2 regions of the Streptomyces lacaronensis genome follow, and region 2 is predicted to be linked to the other one. Evidence: riboswitches for the same ligand, from Rfam matches in the RefSeq annotation. Region 2 holds a riboswitch; the other holds the start of a gene.
The links. Region 2 has a riboswitch for glycine ahead of gcvP (aminomethyl-transferring glycine dehydrogenase). Riboswitches for the same ligand answer to the same signal wherever they lie in the genome.
Positions count from the first base shown of each region.

Region 1: linked by a shared signal. The riboswitch ahead of gcvT (glycine cleavage system aminomethyltransferase GcvT) and the one ahead of gcvP (aminomethyl-transferring glycine dehydrogenase) in region 2 are both predicted to bind glycine.

Region 1 covers NZ_JBLHDK010000003.1:4,063,732-4,070,806, reverse strand. The annotation lists gene glyA (serine hydroxymethyltransferase) at 45-1,310, opposite strand; gene gcvH (glycine cleavage system protein GcvH) at 1,337-1,717, opposite strand; gene gcvT (glycine cleavage system aminomethyltransferase GcvT) at 1,934-3,061, opposite strand; glycine riboswitch at 3,232-3,342, opposite strand; gene ACMTAK_RS17100 (AAA family ATPase) at 3,506-4,210, shown strand; gene ACMTAK_RS17095 (enhanced serine sensitivity protein SseB) at 4,387-5,193, shown strand; gene ACMTAK_RS17090 (enhanced serine sensitivity protein SseB C-terminal domain-containing protein) at 5,305-6,102, shown strand; gene ACMTAK_RS17085 (ABC transporter permease) at 6,581-7,075, shown strand, end outside.
Region 2 covers NZ_JBLHDK010000003.1:10,544,715-10,551,789, reverse strand. The annotation lists gene ACMTAK_RS45665 (glutamate--cysteine ligase) at 1-360, opposite strand, end outside; gene ACMTAK_RS45660 (hypothetical protein) at 809-1,396, shown strand; gene ACMTAK_RS45655 (DUF5999 family protein) at 1,660-1,866, shown strand; gene gcvP (aminomethyl-transferring glycine dehydrogenase) at 1,957-4,872, opposite strand; glycine riboswitch at 4,938-5,062, opposite strand; glycine riboswitch at 5,064-5,161, opposite strand; gene ACMTAK_RS45645 (PRC-barrel domain-containing protein) at 5,308-5,625, shown strand; gene ACMTAK_RS45640 (DNA polymerase IV) at 5,601-7,075, opposite strand, start outside.

The sequences.
Region 1 (7,075 bases), 6.5 Mb from region 2:
GGCGGACGCGCCCCCGGGTCCGCGTTACTCCGGGTTGCTCCGGCTCACTTGGACAGATGCGCGTACAGCGGGTGCTTGTCGGCCAGGGCGGTGACCCGGGCCTTCAGCGCCTCCGCGTCGTACGACGGCTTGAGCGTCTCCGCGATCACGTCGGCGACCTCGCGGAAGTCCTCCGTGGTGAAGCCGCGCGTGGCCAGCGCCGGGGTGCCGATCCGCAGGCCCGAGGTGACCATCGGGGGCCGCGGGTCGTTCGGGATCGCGTTGCGGTTGACCGTGATGCCGACCTCGTGCAGCCGGTCCTCGGCCTGCCGCCCGTCCAGCTCGGAGTCGCGCAGATCGACCAGGACCAGATGGACATCGGTGCCGCCGGAGAGGACGGCGACGCCCACCTCCCGGACATCGTCCTGGGTCAGGCGCTCGGCGAGGATCCTGGCGCCCTCCAGCGTGCGCTCCTGGCGCTCCTTGAACTCCGAGCTCGCCGCCACCTTGAAGGACACCGCCTTCGCCGCGATCACATGCTCCAGCGGACCGCCCTGCTGACCCGGGAAGACCGCCGAGTTGATCTTCTTGGCCAGGTCGGCGGTGGAGAGGATCACGCCACCGCGCGGACCGCCCAGGGTCTTGTGGGTGGTGGTGGTCACCACATGGGCGTGCGGTACGGGCGAGGGGTGCAGCCCGGCCGCCACCAGACCCGCGAAGTGGGCCATGTCGACCATCAGGTACGCGCCGACCTCGTCCGCGATCCGGCGGAAGGCGGCGAAGTCCAGCTGGCGCGGGTATGCCGACCAGCCCGCGATCACCAGCTTGGGGCGGTGCTCCTTGGCCAGCCGCTCGACCTCGTCCATGTCGACCAGACCGGTCTCGGCGTCCACGTGGTAGGGCACCACGTTGTAGAGCTTGCCGGAGAAGTTGATCTTCATGCCGTGGGTCAGATGGCCGCCGTGCGCCAGGTTCAGCCCCAGGATGGTGTCGCCGGGGGAGAGCAGGGCGAACATCGCGGCCGCGTTGGCCTGGGCGCCCGAGTGCGGCTGGACGTTGGCCGCCTCGGCGCCGAAGAGCTCCTTGACCCGGTCGATGGCGATCTGCTCGACCACGTCGACGTGCTCACAGCCGCCGTAGTAGCGGCGGCCGGGGTAGCCCTCGGCGTACTTGTTGGTCAGGACCGAGCCCTGGGCCTCCATGACCGCCGACGGAGCGAAGTTCTCGGAGGCGATCATCTCCAGGGTGGACTGCTGGCGGTGGAGTTCGGCGTCGACAGCAGCGGCGACGTCCGGGTCGAGCTCGTGCAGGGAGCTGTTGAGAAGCGACATCGAGGGTCCCGATCGAATAAGGAGGGTCAGTTTTCGGCGAAAGCGGTGTACTCGTCGGCGGAGAGCAGGTCCTCCGGCTCGCTCGTCACCCTCACCTTGAACAGCCAGCCGCCCTCGAAGGGGGCGGAATTCACCAGCGCCGGATCGTTCACCACGTCCTCGTTGATCTCGGTGACCTCACCGGAGACCGGCGTGTACAGATCGCTGACCGACTTGGTGGACTCCAGCTCACCGCAGGTGTCACCGGCGGAGACCGTGGAGCCGACGTCCGGGAGCTGGACATAGACGACATCGCCGAGCGCGTTGGCCGCGAATTCGGTGATGCCGATCGTCGACACGCCGTCCTCGCCGGCGGCCGACAGCCACTCGTGCTCCTTGCTGTACCGCAGCTGCTGGGGGTTGCTCATGGTCCGATTCTCCTGGATACGGGGGAGTGCTTGGGAAACGGGTCTTAGCTGGTGGGACGCGGCGCCGAGGAATACGGTGCCGAGGGATACGGCGGCGAGGGGACGCGATGGGCCGGGGGCCCGCTCGGCGCCCGCCCTTGTGGAAGCCCGGCGCGCACGCTCATGGAAGCCCGGCGTCCGCGCTCATGGAAGCCCGGCGCTCACGCCGGTGGTAGCTCAGCGCTCGCGCTTGTAGAAGGGGAGCGCCACGACCTCGTACGGCTCCCGGGCACCACGGATGTCCACGAAGACCCCCTCGGTGCCGGGCTTCGCGTACTCCGGGTCCACGTACGCCATCGCGATCGGCCTGCCCAGCGTCGGCGAGGGCGCGCCCGAGGTGACCTGGCCGATCGACGAGCCGTCGGCGGCCACCACGGCGTATCCGGCGCGCGGCACCCGGCGGCCTGAAGCGATCAGGCCGACCAGGGTGCGCGGGGTGACGGTGTCCGCCTGGTGGGACGCGGCCTCCAGGGCCTCGCGGCCGACGAAGCCGCCCGGCTTGTCGAACTTCACCACCCGGCCGAGCCCCGCGTCGAAGGGGGTGGTGTCGGTGGTCAGCTCATGCCCGTACAGCGGCATGCCCGCCTCGAGACGCAGGGTGTCCCGGCAGGAAAGACCGCAGGGCACCAGGCCCACCGGGGCCCCCGCCTCGGTCACCGCCTCCCAGACCCGCTCGGCGTCGTCCGGTGCCAGGAACAGCTCGAAGCCGTCCTCACCCGTGTAGCCGGTGCGGGCGATCATGGCGGGGACGCCCGCGACGGTGCCCGGCAGCCCGGCGTAGTACTTCAGCCCGTCCAGGTCGGCGTCGGTCAGGCGCTTCAGGATCCCCGCGGACTCGGGCCCCTGGACGGCGAGCAGCGCGTAGGCGTCGCGGTCGTCCCTCACGGTCGCCTCGAAACCGCCGGCCCGCTCGGTCAGCGCGTCCAGCACCACCTGCGCGTTGGCGGCGTTGGCCACGACCAGGAACTCCTCGTCCCCGAGGCGGTAGACGATCAGGTCGTCCAGGATGCCGCCCTCGTCGTCGCAGATCATGGTGTAGCGGGCGCGGCCCACGGCGAGCGCGGACAGCCGGCCGACCAGCGCGTGGTCCAGGGCGTCCCCGGCCCGCGGACCGATGAGAGAGATCTCACCCATGTGGGAGAGGTCGAAGAGCCCGGCGCGGGTGCGTACCGCGGTGTGCTCGTCGCGCTCGCTGCCGTAGCGCAGCGGCATGTCCCAGCCGGCGAAGTCGGTCATGGTGGCGCCGAGCGCGCGGTGCCGCGCGTCCAGCGCGGTACGGCGTGGGGTGGGCGGGGCGTCGGTCACGATTCAGGCTCCAGAGGTCGGGGTCGCGCGACGGCGAGGACGGACGACAAGGACGCGTGCGTCCTCCCCATCTGTCATCGGAACCTGAGAGGTTCGCCGTGACGCCCGTAAGGGGCCCGGTTTGCACCTTGGGTGGAGCCGCGCCCGCGCGGCCCGCTTTTCAGATCTGCCTCGTCCGTGCGGTATCGGGGCCTGAGAGATTCAAGGGAGGACTTGCTCCTTCGGCGCCCTGGACACCCGGCACGGATGCCGATGACCAAGGACTCTCCCGCGCGGATTCAAGCGGCCGGTATGGAGTTGCGCGGACATCATCGCATGTATGGCCGAGAAGGGAAGCCCCGATCCGACGGGGCTCCGGCCGCCCGGTCAGGGGCAGCCTTGCCCGACATTACCTTTTCTTGACACTCTGCGGGTACGAGCAGCGTTGACCGACCTGGGAGGACGATCACGGTGCATGGGCAGGGAACGTACGCGACAACACAGAGGCTCCTGCCGGCGCGGCGTGGGCGCACCCCCTCCGGGTCGACGGCCCGGCCCGGTCGAAGAAGCGCGGTGCACGATCTGCGCGCCGGGGCGGAGGGTGGCGGCGCGGACCCGCGTGAGCTGCGGTTTCCGGCAGGGGATGTGCTGGTCGCCTCCGGGCTGCCGGGCAGTGGCAAGAGCACCCTGATCAACCGGACGGTGCCGCTCCTGGACGAGACGGGCGCGGTCGTGATCAGGGTGGACTCGCAGAACACCCGGGAGACGTGGGAGCGCCGGCTGCCCGGCTGGCTGCCGTACGCGCTCTACCGACCGCTGGTCCGGTACGCCCACTACGCCGGGCTGCGCCGGGCGCTGCGCTCGGGCGTGAGCGTGGTGGTGCACGACTGCGGGGCGCTGCCGTGGGTCCGCCGCTGGCTGGCCCGGGACGTGCGGCGCCGGGGCCGCAGTCTCCACATGGTGCTGCTGGACGTGGGCGCCACGGAGGCGCTGGAGGGCCAGGCCGCCCGTGGCCGCGGGGTCTCCGCCTACGCCTTCGGGCGGCATCTGCGCGCGATGCGGCGGCTGATCACCGGGATGGAGGAGGGGCGGCCGCCGCGGGGGTGCGCGTCGGCGGTGCTGCTGGACCGGCGAGGCGCGAGCGCGCTGCGCTGCATCTCCTTCGAGTGATCACGCCTCTCCCCCAAGTGGCCGAAAATCGGCCATTGGCATCACACAGCGTGACGAGGGCGAGTCCGGGCGAGGTGGGGAAGTGCTGTGGAGATCGCCGCCGCCCCCTCCGGCCCCGGGCCGCCCAGCGGTTAGGGTGCTTCGGGCAGGTCGGACGAGATGGCGGTTGGACGAAGATGAGCTTCCCGGAGCAGTACGGAGCGGCCCCGGCGCACGGAGGATTCCCGGACGGCGGGTATGCCGCGCATCCGGCGTTTCCCGGCAATGAGCTCGAAGAGGTGATGGCCGCCTCCGTCGACGTCCCCGGCGCCGGAGCGCGCATCGTCGAGACGCTCTCCCGCAGCCACCTCTGGATTCCACTGCCCAACGGCGGGGGCCCGGGCAGCCCGAGCCTCGATCTGCCCACGATGGAGATCGACGGCGGCGCGTATGTCCCGGTGTTCAGCTCCGAGCAGCAGTTCCTCCAAATCGTCGGCTCCCATATGTCCTTCACCATCGCCCCGGCCGTGGAGTTCGCCCGCGGGCTGCCGCCCCAGCTCGGCATCGCGGTGAACCCCGGTGGCGCGGTGGTCGTACCGCTGCCTCCGCCCGCCGTCCGGGAGTTGTGCCGCGCCGGGCGTACCGAGCTCGACGGCCCGGCCAACGGTGGCCGGGTGCGGCTCTTCGAACCGGACTGGCAGGACGAGCCGGTGGACTTCCTGGCCGCCGCCGGGATCGAGTTCGCCAAGGGCACCGGGGTGCGGACCGCCCGGCGCGCCCTGGCCAGCGTCGAGGGCGACGAGCCGGCGCTCTTCGTCGGTGTGCAGCTCGACGAGCCCGGCCCCGAGGGGCAGGCGCGCGCGGTGGAGGCGCTGGGCCGCGCCCTCGGTTCGGTGCCGGTGCCGTGGAAGGTTCAGCTGGTACTGCTGGACGTGGCGCAGGGCGATCCGGTGGCCGACTGGATGCTGGGACGGGTGCGGCCGTTCTACGACCGTGACCTCTGACTCACCCCTGGGTCCGCTGCCGCGGCCCGTAAGCTGGTTTGATGACCAGGAGGGGTGCGAGCACGCTCCCCGGTGAGGTGTGGGCAAGGCGATGAGAAGGGGCGGACCCAGGTGAGCGCGGGCGCGGATTGGGGGGCGGCGGCCGGCCAGGTTGAGCGAGCGTTGCAGCAGGTCGCTCCCGGCCGGTACGACGCCTACGAGGCGCTGCTGCACGCCATCGGCGAGGGCCAGGTCTGGATGCTGCTGTGGCACGGCGCGCCCGGCTCCCCCGACGCACAGTACGGGAACATGGACGTGGACGGCCTCGGTTACGCCCCGTGTGTGACCTCCGCGCAGGAACTGGCCGCCAGTGGCTGGAACCGCGCGCATGAGGTGGTCGAAGGACGCCTCATCGCCGACTCGCTCTACCGCGACCGCTACGGCCTCTGGCTCAACCCCCACGCCCGCGGCGGCGGAGTGGGCATCCCCTGGCCGGATCTGCGCCGGATCGCGGGCGGTCTGGACCGGCTGCCCGCCGGGCCGCTGCGGCTGTCCGAGCCCGCCATCGACATCCCCCAGTTCTACGCCCTGTTGGGGCAGAACGCGCATCGCACCGCCGCGGTGCGATCGCTGCGTCGCGTCTGGGTGCAGCCCGCGCTGGGCGCCCCGTACCTGGCGATCGGCCTGGATCTGTACGACACCGGCGCCGCGTCGGTGCAGTCGGTGCGGGTGATGATGGAGCAGTCGATCACCGCCGTGCCGGACGGGCTGCCGGTCTCCACGGTCGCGCTCTCGGACGAGTACGATCCCGTCGCCATGTGGATGCGGGCCAACGCCCGGCCCTTCTTCGACCGTGAGGCCTATGGCGCCGCGTCCGCCGCGCCGCCGTCGTACGGCTACGGCTATCCGCCGCCGCGCCCCGCGTACTGAGCCACCGCGCCCCGCGTCCTGAGCCGCCGCGCCCCGCGTACCGAGCCGCCGCGTACCGAGCCGCCGCGCCCCGCGTGCCGAGTCCCCCGTCCCACGTACTGAGCCGCCGCGTCCCGCCGCGTCCCATCGCGTACTGAGCCGCGCACCGATTGACGGGATTGCCCGACCGGCCTTCCGCCCCTATCGGGCCGAACCCCCCATTACGGGCGCGAGGTTACTGCTGCGTTCTCGTGTCGCGACCGTCCGTATAGCGGAGCGGTACTCACCACATCACGGTTAGGCATCCATTGTCCGGGAGTACTGGCGGGTGATCACAAACGCGTTGAAGACTCCCGCTCCAAGGGGTGCGGTTCCTGTGTACGACCCCTTCCGAGAAGGTTCCGTACCAGAACGCGACTTTCACCCAGGTTGTGGACGAAGCCGCCACAGCGGCGAGTCGTGGGCCGGTCACCACCGGCCGAGAGGGGTCTCCACCACGATGACGGCACCATTGCACGGCACGAGCACGGACAGCGATCCGGTCGCGACTGCCGATGTAGCGGCGGATGTGGTCAAAGCGTCCGTCGAAGGCAGATCGCTGCGGCAGATCGCCTGGTCACGCCTGAAGCGGGACAAGCTCGCACTGACGGGTGGCATCGTTGTCGTCTTCCTCGTACTGGTGGCGATCTTCGCTCCACTCATCGTGAGTCTGCTCGGGCATCCGCCCAATGAGTTCCACCAGGAGGAGATCGACCCGCTGTTCGGCACCCCGAAGGGATCCCTGGGCGGTATCAGCCCGGACTTCCTCTTCGGTGTGGAGCCGTCCAACGGCCGCGACGTCTTCAGCCGGGTCATCTACGGCGCCCGGATCTCGCTGCTGGTGGCCTTCCTCGCGGCGGTGGTCGCGGTGGTCCTCGGCACCATCTTCGGCATCATCGCCGGGTACTTCGGCGGCTGGGTGGACTCGCTGATCAGCCGGGTGATGGACATGCTG
Region 2 (7,075 bases):
CACTTCCCTCGCCTTGCGATCGGCATATGACAAACCGGTTCGGAGCTCCTCGGAGAGCTGATCGAGAACGCGTCCGTGCAAACGGTGGGGCACGATGTTTACTTCAAGATTGCACTGCCCGAGTTCGGTCTGGAAATCATGACTCCCGATGCGCTCCAGAACCTCCGCGTTCATCATCCTCGGCAGCCCGTCGGACCCGGCGAGATTCAGCTCGATCTCCAGCCCCATCAGATTCTTCGGGCGGTCGAATCGCTTGTCGGCCAGGAGCCGGCCCAGCCCGTCGAGGCACTGCCGCAACCGGACGCGCTGCCGTCGCCGGCCGGACGGGTCGAACTCACCGGCTATGAGCTTCTCCCCCATCGAAGCGTCCCTCCTCGAGTGGATCATCGGCGCCGGGCGTGTGCACACCACGCTCGATGATGCCCACCAATGTGATCGATAACGCCCCGCGATCCCCACCCAGCCGGTAGGCTCTGTGGAACTGCGCATTGCGCTGGGGAAATGAACCAGCGAGTTCCAGCCTACCGCGCGGGGCCCAAAATGCCAGGTCATATCCGTTCATCTGGCACTGAATCGGGGAAAATCCCCGCCATCCCGGGGACTGGATATCCTCTTGTCGGCGATATCGGCAGCGGCTAGACGAAACACAACGGGAACACTTGTCGTATAAACTCGGCTAACGAGGCAGAGAGATAACGCCCGAACGGTCTGTTCCCGGCTCCCCTCTGACCCGTGTTCCACCGACAGCGCCGCCCAAACCCGGCCCGCTATCGCTTCACCGTGTCTTCAAAGCGAGAGGCGACCCACTATGCCGCTGCATGTGCCCCAGGCCCCCGCGCCCGCCCTGCGCAGCGTCCTCACGGCCCTTGATTCCCCCACCGCCGTCCGCGAGGCCCGCACCCCCGTGCTCTCCACGCTCACCGGCCCCTTCGAACCCGAACTCCCGCTCCCCGTCCATGTCCTGGACGACATCACCGCCCCCGACGGCCCGCCGCGCACCCGGCTCACCGGCTGGCGATTCCTGATCCGCGACGGCGACCGTACGGTGGCCGCCGCCGAGGCGAGGCTCACCGCCGACGGCTGGACCTTCTCGCACTTCTCCGAGGGCCCCTACGTCAGCTCGGCCGAACTCGCCCTGAGCGAGGCCGAGTCGCTGCCCTCGGCGTACCAGCCGCGGCTGCTGTCCATCCCCGAGCTCTACATGGTCACGCTCTGGCTGCACGGCGACCTGACCGCGGACGGCGCCGAAGGCGGCCTCGGCGCCGGGGACCTGCTGGTGCCGCTCGCCCCGGCCCCGCCCGGTATCGCGGCGCACCGGGCGCACCGCGCAACCGATCTGCTGCCCGTCCTCACCCACCGGCTGACCCGGGCCCCCTTGCTTGGCTCACCCGCCTGACCTGGGCCTTCATCAGGCCGGGAGCGCCCCGTGACCGCCGGGTCACAGGGCGCTCCGCAGCATCCTCGTAACAGTCCGGCCGCGATGAACCCTCCGGACGGGTGATGCGTCATTATCTAGCGAGACCGGTACCGCGAAATCCCTGCGGATTCCAGGCCGCAGGGCAACACTGGAGCAATCGACCGACTCAACCACGGGGGGCGGCCATGAACGCCGCAGCGAGCCGCAGGACCTTCACCACTCCGCAGCGAAAGAACCCTGTCATGTGCCAGCATCAACCGCCCTGCCCGTCAGCCGACTCAGCCGACCGGGAGGCCGCCCATCTCGTGGCGCACCACCCGGAGCAGGGATGGAGCCTGCTGTGCAACGGCGTCCTGCTCTTCGAGGACACCGGTGAGCTGCTGCCGGACGGGCGCGTGATCGCACCATGCCGACCGCTGGGTTCCGAGCACGTAGTCACCGCGGCCTGACCTCCGCCGTCGACGGCACGTACATATCAGGGGCCGGCCCGGCGCGTTCGCCGAACCGGCCCCACTGACGCATCGCAGGGCTTAAGACCCTCAGCCCTCGTAGGATTCCAGCGGCGGGCAGGAGCAGACGAGGTTACGGTCCCCGTAGGCCCCGTCGATCCGCCGCACCGGCGGCCAGTACTTGTCGGCCGCCGAGACCCCGGCCGGGAAGACCGCCTCCTCCCGGGAGTACGGGTGGTCCCACTCCGCGGTCAGCGACGCCGCCGTATGCGGGGCGTTCCGCAGGGGATTGTCCTCCTTGGCCCACTCGCCGGAGCCGACCTTCTCGATCTCGGCCCGGATGGCGATCATCGCCTGGCAGAACCGGTCCAGCTCCGCCAGATCCTCGCTCTCGGTCGGCTCGATCATCAGCGTTCCGGCGACCGGGAACGACATCGTCGGCGCGTGGAAGCCGTAGTCGATCAGGCGCTTGGCCACATCGTCCACGGTCACGCCGGTGGCCTTCGTCAGCGGACGCAGATCCACGATGCACTCATGCGCCACCAGGCCGCCGGGGCCGGTGTAGAGCACCGGGTAGTGCGGTTCGAGGCGCTTGGCGACGTAGTTGGCGCCGAGCACCGCGACCTGGGTCGCGCGGCGCAGCCCCTCGGCGCCCATCAGCCGGATGTACGCCCACGAGATCGGCAGGATCCCCGCGGAGCCCCACGGCGCGGCCGAGACCGGGCCGACGCCCGTGGCCGGACCGGCGGCGGGCTGCAGCGGATGGTTGGGGAGGTAGGGCGCCAGATGCTCGCGCACCGCGATCGGGCCGACGCCGGGGCCCCCGCCGCCGTGCGGGATGCAGAAGGTCTTGTGCAGGTTCAGATGCGAGACATCGCCACCGAACCGGCCCGGCTCGGCGAGCCCGACCAGCGCGTTGAGGTTGGCGCCGTCCACGTAGACCTGGCCGCCCGCGTCGTGCACGGTCGCGCAGATCTCGGTGATGTGCTCCTCGAACACGCCGTGGGTGGAGGGGTAGGTGACCATCAGGACGGCGAGCTGGTCCCCGTACTGCTCGATCTTGGCGCGCAGGTCGTCGGTGTCCACCTCGCCGTCCTGGCCGGTCTTGACCACGACGACCTTCATACCGGCCATCACGGCGCTGGCCGCGTTGGTGCCGTGCGCGGAGGACGGGATGAGGCAGACGGTGCGCTGGGTGTCGCCGTTGGCCCGGTGGTAGGCGCGCACCGCCAGCAGCCCGGCGAGCTCGCCCTGGGACCCGGCGTTCGGCTGCAGCGAGACCTTGTCATAGCCGGTGACCTCGGCCAGCCGCTCCTCCAGCTCACGGATCAGGGTCAGATAGCCCTGGGCCTGCTCGGCCGGTGCGAAGGGGTGCAGCGCGCCGAACTCCGGCCAGGTGACCGGCTCCATCTCGGTGGTCGCGTTGAGCTTCATGGTGCAGGAGCCGAGCGGGATCATGCCCCGGTCCAGGGCGTAGTCCCGGTCGGCCAGGCGCCGCAGATAGCGCAGCATCGCGGTCTCGGAGCGGTGCTGGTGGAAGACCGGATGGGTCAGATAGCCGTCCTGGCGCAGCAGGGCCGCGGGCAGCGCGTCCGGCGCCGAGGCGTCCAGCTCCTCGAGCCCGGGGATCCCGGAGGCGTCGCCGTTGCCGCCGTCCACCCCGAAGGCGGACCACACGGCGGCGAGCTGCGCGCGGCCGGTGGTCTCGTCACAGGCGATGCCGACGTGGTCGGCGTCGGTCAGCCGGAGGTTGACCCCGGCCTCGCGGGCCGCGGCGACGACCTCGGCGGCCCGGCCCGGCACCCGTGCGGTGAGGGTGTCGAAGAACGCGCCGTACACCACCTCGACACCACCGGACCGCAGCCCCTCGGCGAGCACGGAGGCGTAGCGGTGGGTGCGGCGGGCGATCGCCGCGAGCCCGTCCGGACCGTGATAGACGGCGTACATCCCGGCCATCACGGCCAGCAGCACCTGAGCGGTGCAGATGTTGCTGGTGGCCTTCTCCCGGCGGATGTGCTGCTCACGGGTCTGCAACGCCAGCCGGTACGCCTTGTCGCCGTCGGCGTCCACCGAGACCCCGACCAGACGGCCGGGGAGGTTGCGGGCGTAGGCGTCGCGCACCGCCATGAAACCGGCGTGCGGTCCGCCGAAGCCCATCGGGACGCCGAACCGCTGGCTGCTGCCCACCGCGATGTCCGCGCCCAGTTCGCCGGGCGGGGCGAGCAGGGTGAGCGCGAGGAGGTCGGCGGCGACGGTGACGACCGCGCCCAGTTCATGGGCCCGCTCGATGACCGGGCGCGGATCGCGCACCACACCGGAGGCGCCCGGGTACTGGAGCAGCACGCCGAAGATCCCGCGCTCGGCGATCTCGTCCGGGATGCCCTCGGCCAGGTCGGCGACGACGACCTCGACACCGGTCGGCTCGGCGCGGGTCCGTATGACCGCGATGGTCTGCGGCAGACAGTCGGCGTCGATCAGGAAGACGCCCTCCTTGACCTTGCCGACGCGCCGCGACAGCGCCATCGCCTCGGCGGCCGCGGTGGCCTCGTCCAGCAGCGAGGAACCGGCCGTGGGCAGCCCGGTCAGGTCGGCGACGACGGTCTGGAAGTTCAGCAGCGCCTCGAGCCGGCCCTGGGAGATCTCCGGCTGGTAGGGCGTGTACGCGGTGTACCAGGCGGGGTTCTCCAGCACATTGCGCAGGATCACCGGCGGGGTGTGGGTGCCGTAGTAGCCGAGGCCGATCATCGACGGCAGCACCTGGTTGCGGTCGGCGAGCGCGCGCAGCTCGGCGAGGACCTCCGGCTCGCTGCGGGCCGGCGGCAGGGCGTCCAGCGCCTCGGTGCTCTTGATGACGTCCGGTACGGCGGCCTCGGTGAGCTCGTCCAGCGAGCCGAAGCCGACCTGGGCGAGCATCTTGGCCTGCGCCTCGCCGTCCGGGCCGATGTGGCGCCGCTCGAACGGAGTACCGGATTCCAAGTCGGAGAGTGCGATGCGTTTGGCGGTCATCTGCGGGGGCCTCCTGGTCTGTGACGACCTACGAGGGGCACCGCGACTCGGGTGCCCGGACGGCCTCCCCCTCTGTCATCTCAACCTGAGAGCTTCACCGGCCCACATACCGCCTGACCGGTTTTCACCGTCGGTGAGGAGGGGTTCCGGAGCTCTGCTCGCCCGTGGCCCACCCTGCTTTCCAGAGTGACCTCACCCGCACGGTACGTGTGCCTGAGAGATTCCGGGGAGGGTTTGCTCCTTCGGCGCCTCCGACAGCGTCGGCGGAGGACTCTCCCGCACGGGGTCTGCAGCCACAGTCAGCGTACCAGCGGTTCTGCCGCGGGGGACGGTCGCGGGCGTTCGAGTGGCCGAGTGCGGCGATGTGGCTTTTTGTAGGGAGCAACGGGCACTTGCCACTTGCTTGTCATCTGTTTGCCACCTGTGGGAGAGAGCGTGCAGACCGATATCGACCCGCGGACCCTGATCGGCCGCAAGGCATTCGACCGCGAGGGCGCCAAGATCGGCACCGTGGACGAGGTCTATCTCGACGACGCGACCGGCGAGCCCGAATGGGCGGCGGTACGCACGGGGCTGTTCAGCCGGGACGTCTTCGTACCGCTCGAACCGAGCGAGGTCGTCGGCGACACCCTGCGGGTGCCGTACGACCGGTCCCTGATCAAGGACGCCCCGGACTTCGGGGTAGGCCGCCACCTCTCCCCCGAGCAGGAGCTTCAGCTCTACCACCACTACGGCCTGGACGTCACGGGCTGACCCGGGCACGGGCCGGGCTCGGGCCCACCACCGGGCTCGGGGACCTGCCCGTCCCGGCCTCCGGCCTCCTCCGCGTCCGCTTCCGCATCCGGGTCGGGGCGCAGCAGCGGCAGCGGGTCGGCAGGCTGTAGCGCCGGGTCGTCCACGGGGAACGTCCGTACCCGGCCCGGTGACGACCAAGGTTCCTCGAAGCGCACGGTCACCCGGCCCACCCCGCTCCCCTGCACCCAGCCCGCCCCGTACTCGGCGTGCCGTACATCCGAGCCCGGGAGCCAGCGCCGCGGCTTCTCAGCGTCCTCAGAAGCCTCTTCCGCGCCCTCTCCCATGGACTCCGGTCTCTCCGGCCCCGGCGGGCGCCCGGCGTCCCCCACGGCCTCGTGAGCGGTCTGAGCGGCCTGAGCCGCTTGGGCGGCTTGGGCGACTTGAGCGGCTTGAGCGGCCTGCGCGGCCTGCGCGGCCTGCGCGGCCTGCGCGAAGAGATCCTCCTGCGTGTAGTCCGCCAGACCGCTGACGCCGACCCCCAGCAGCCGCACACCCGCCGTGGTGTCCACCCCGTCGATCAGCCGTGCCGCTGCCTCGCGCACCACCGCCGGGTCGTCGGTCGGACCGCGCAGGGTCTCCGAACGGGTGAGCGTGGAGAAGTCGTACCGCCGCACCTTGATCACGACCGTCCGCCCCGAGCGGCCCGCCTCGCGCAGCCGCCCCACACAGCGGTCGGCGAGCCGCGCGATCTCCAGCTGCACCCGGGTGCGGTCGGTGAGGTCGACATCGAAGGTGTCCTCGACCGAAATGGACTTGGCGTCCCGCTCGGCGACGACGGGCCGCTCGTCCCGGCCCTCGGCCATCAGGAAAAGCGACGCGCCGTGGGCCCGCCCCAGCAGCCGCACCAGCTCCGCCTCGCCCGCCTCCCGCGTCTCGGCCACGGTGTGGATCCCGGCCCGGCGCAGCGCCTCCGCCGTGGCGGGACCGACGCCCGGGAGCGTCCGCACCGACATCGGTCCGAGCAGATCGCGCTCCGTCCCGGGCTCGATGACCACCAGACCATCCGGCTTGGCCTGCTCCGAACCGATCTTGGCGAGCATCTTGGATCCGGCGAGCCCCACCGATCCGGTCAGCCCGGTGACCGCCTTGATGTCGGCTCGCAGTCGCTCCGCCACGGCGCGCGCCGCCTCCACGGTGGGCTCGGTGCCGCCCGCCTCCAGATCGACGAACGCCTCGTCCAGGCTCAGCGGCTCCACCAGGGGTGACAGCGTGTGCAACAGTGCCATGACCGCGTCGCTCACCTTGCGGTAGAGGGCGAAGCGAGGGATGAGGAACGCCGCGTTCGGACACAGGCGGCGGGCCTGGGCCATCGCCATGGCGGAGTGCACCCCGAACACCCGGGCCTCGTAGGAGGCCGTGGCCACCACGCCACGCGGCCCCAGGCCCCCTACGATCACCGGCTTTCCGC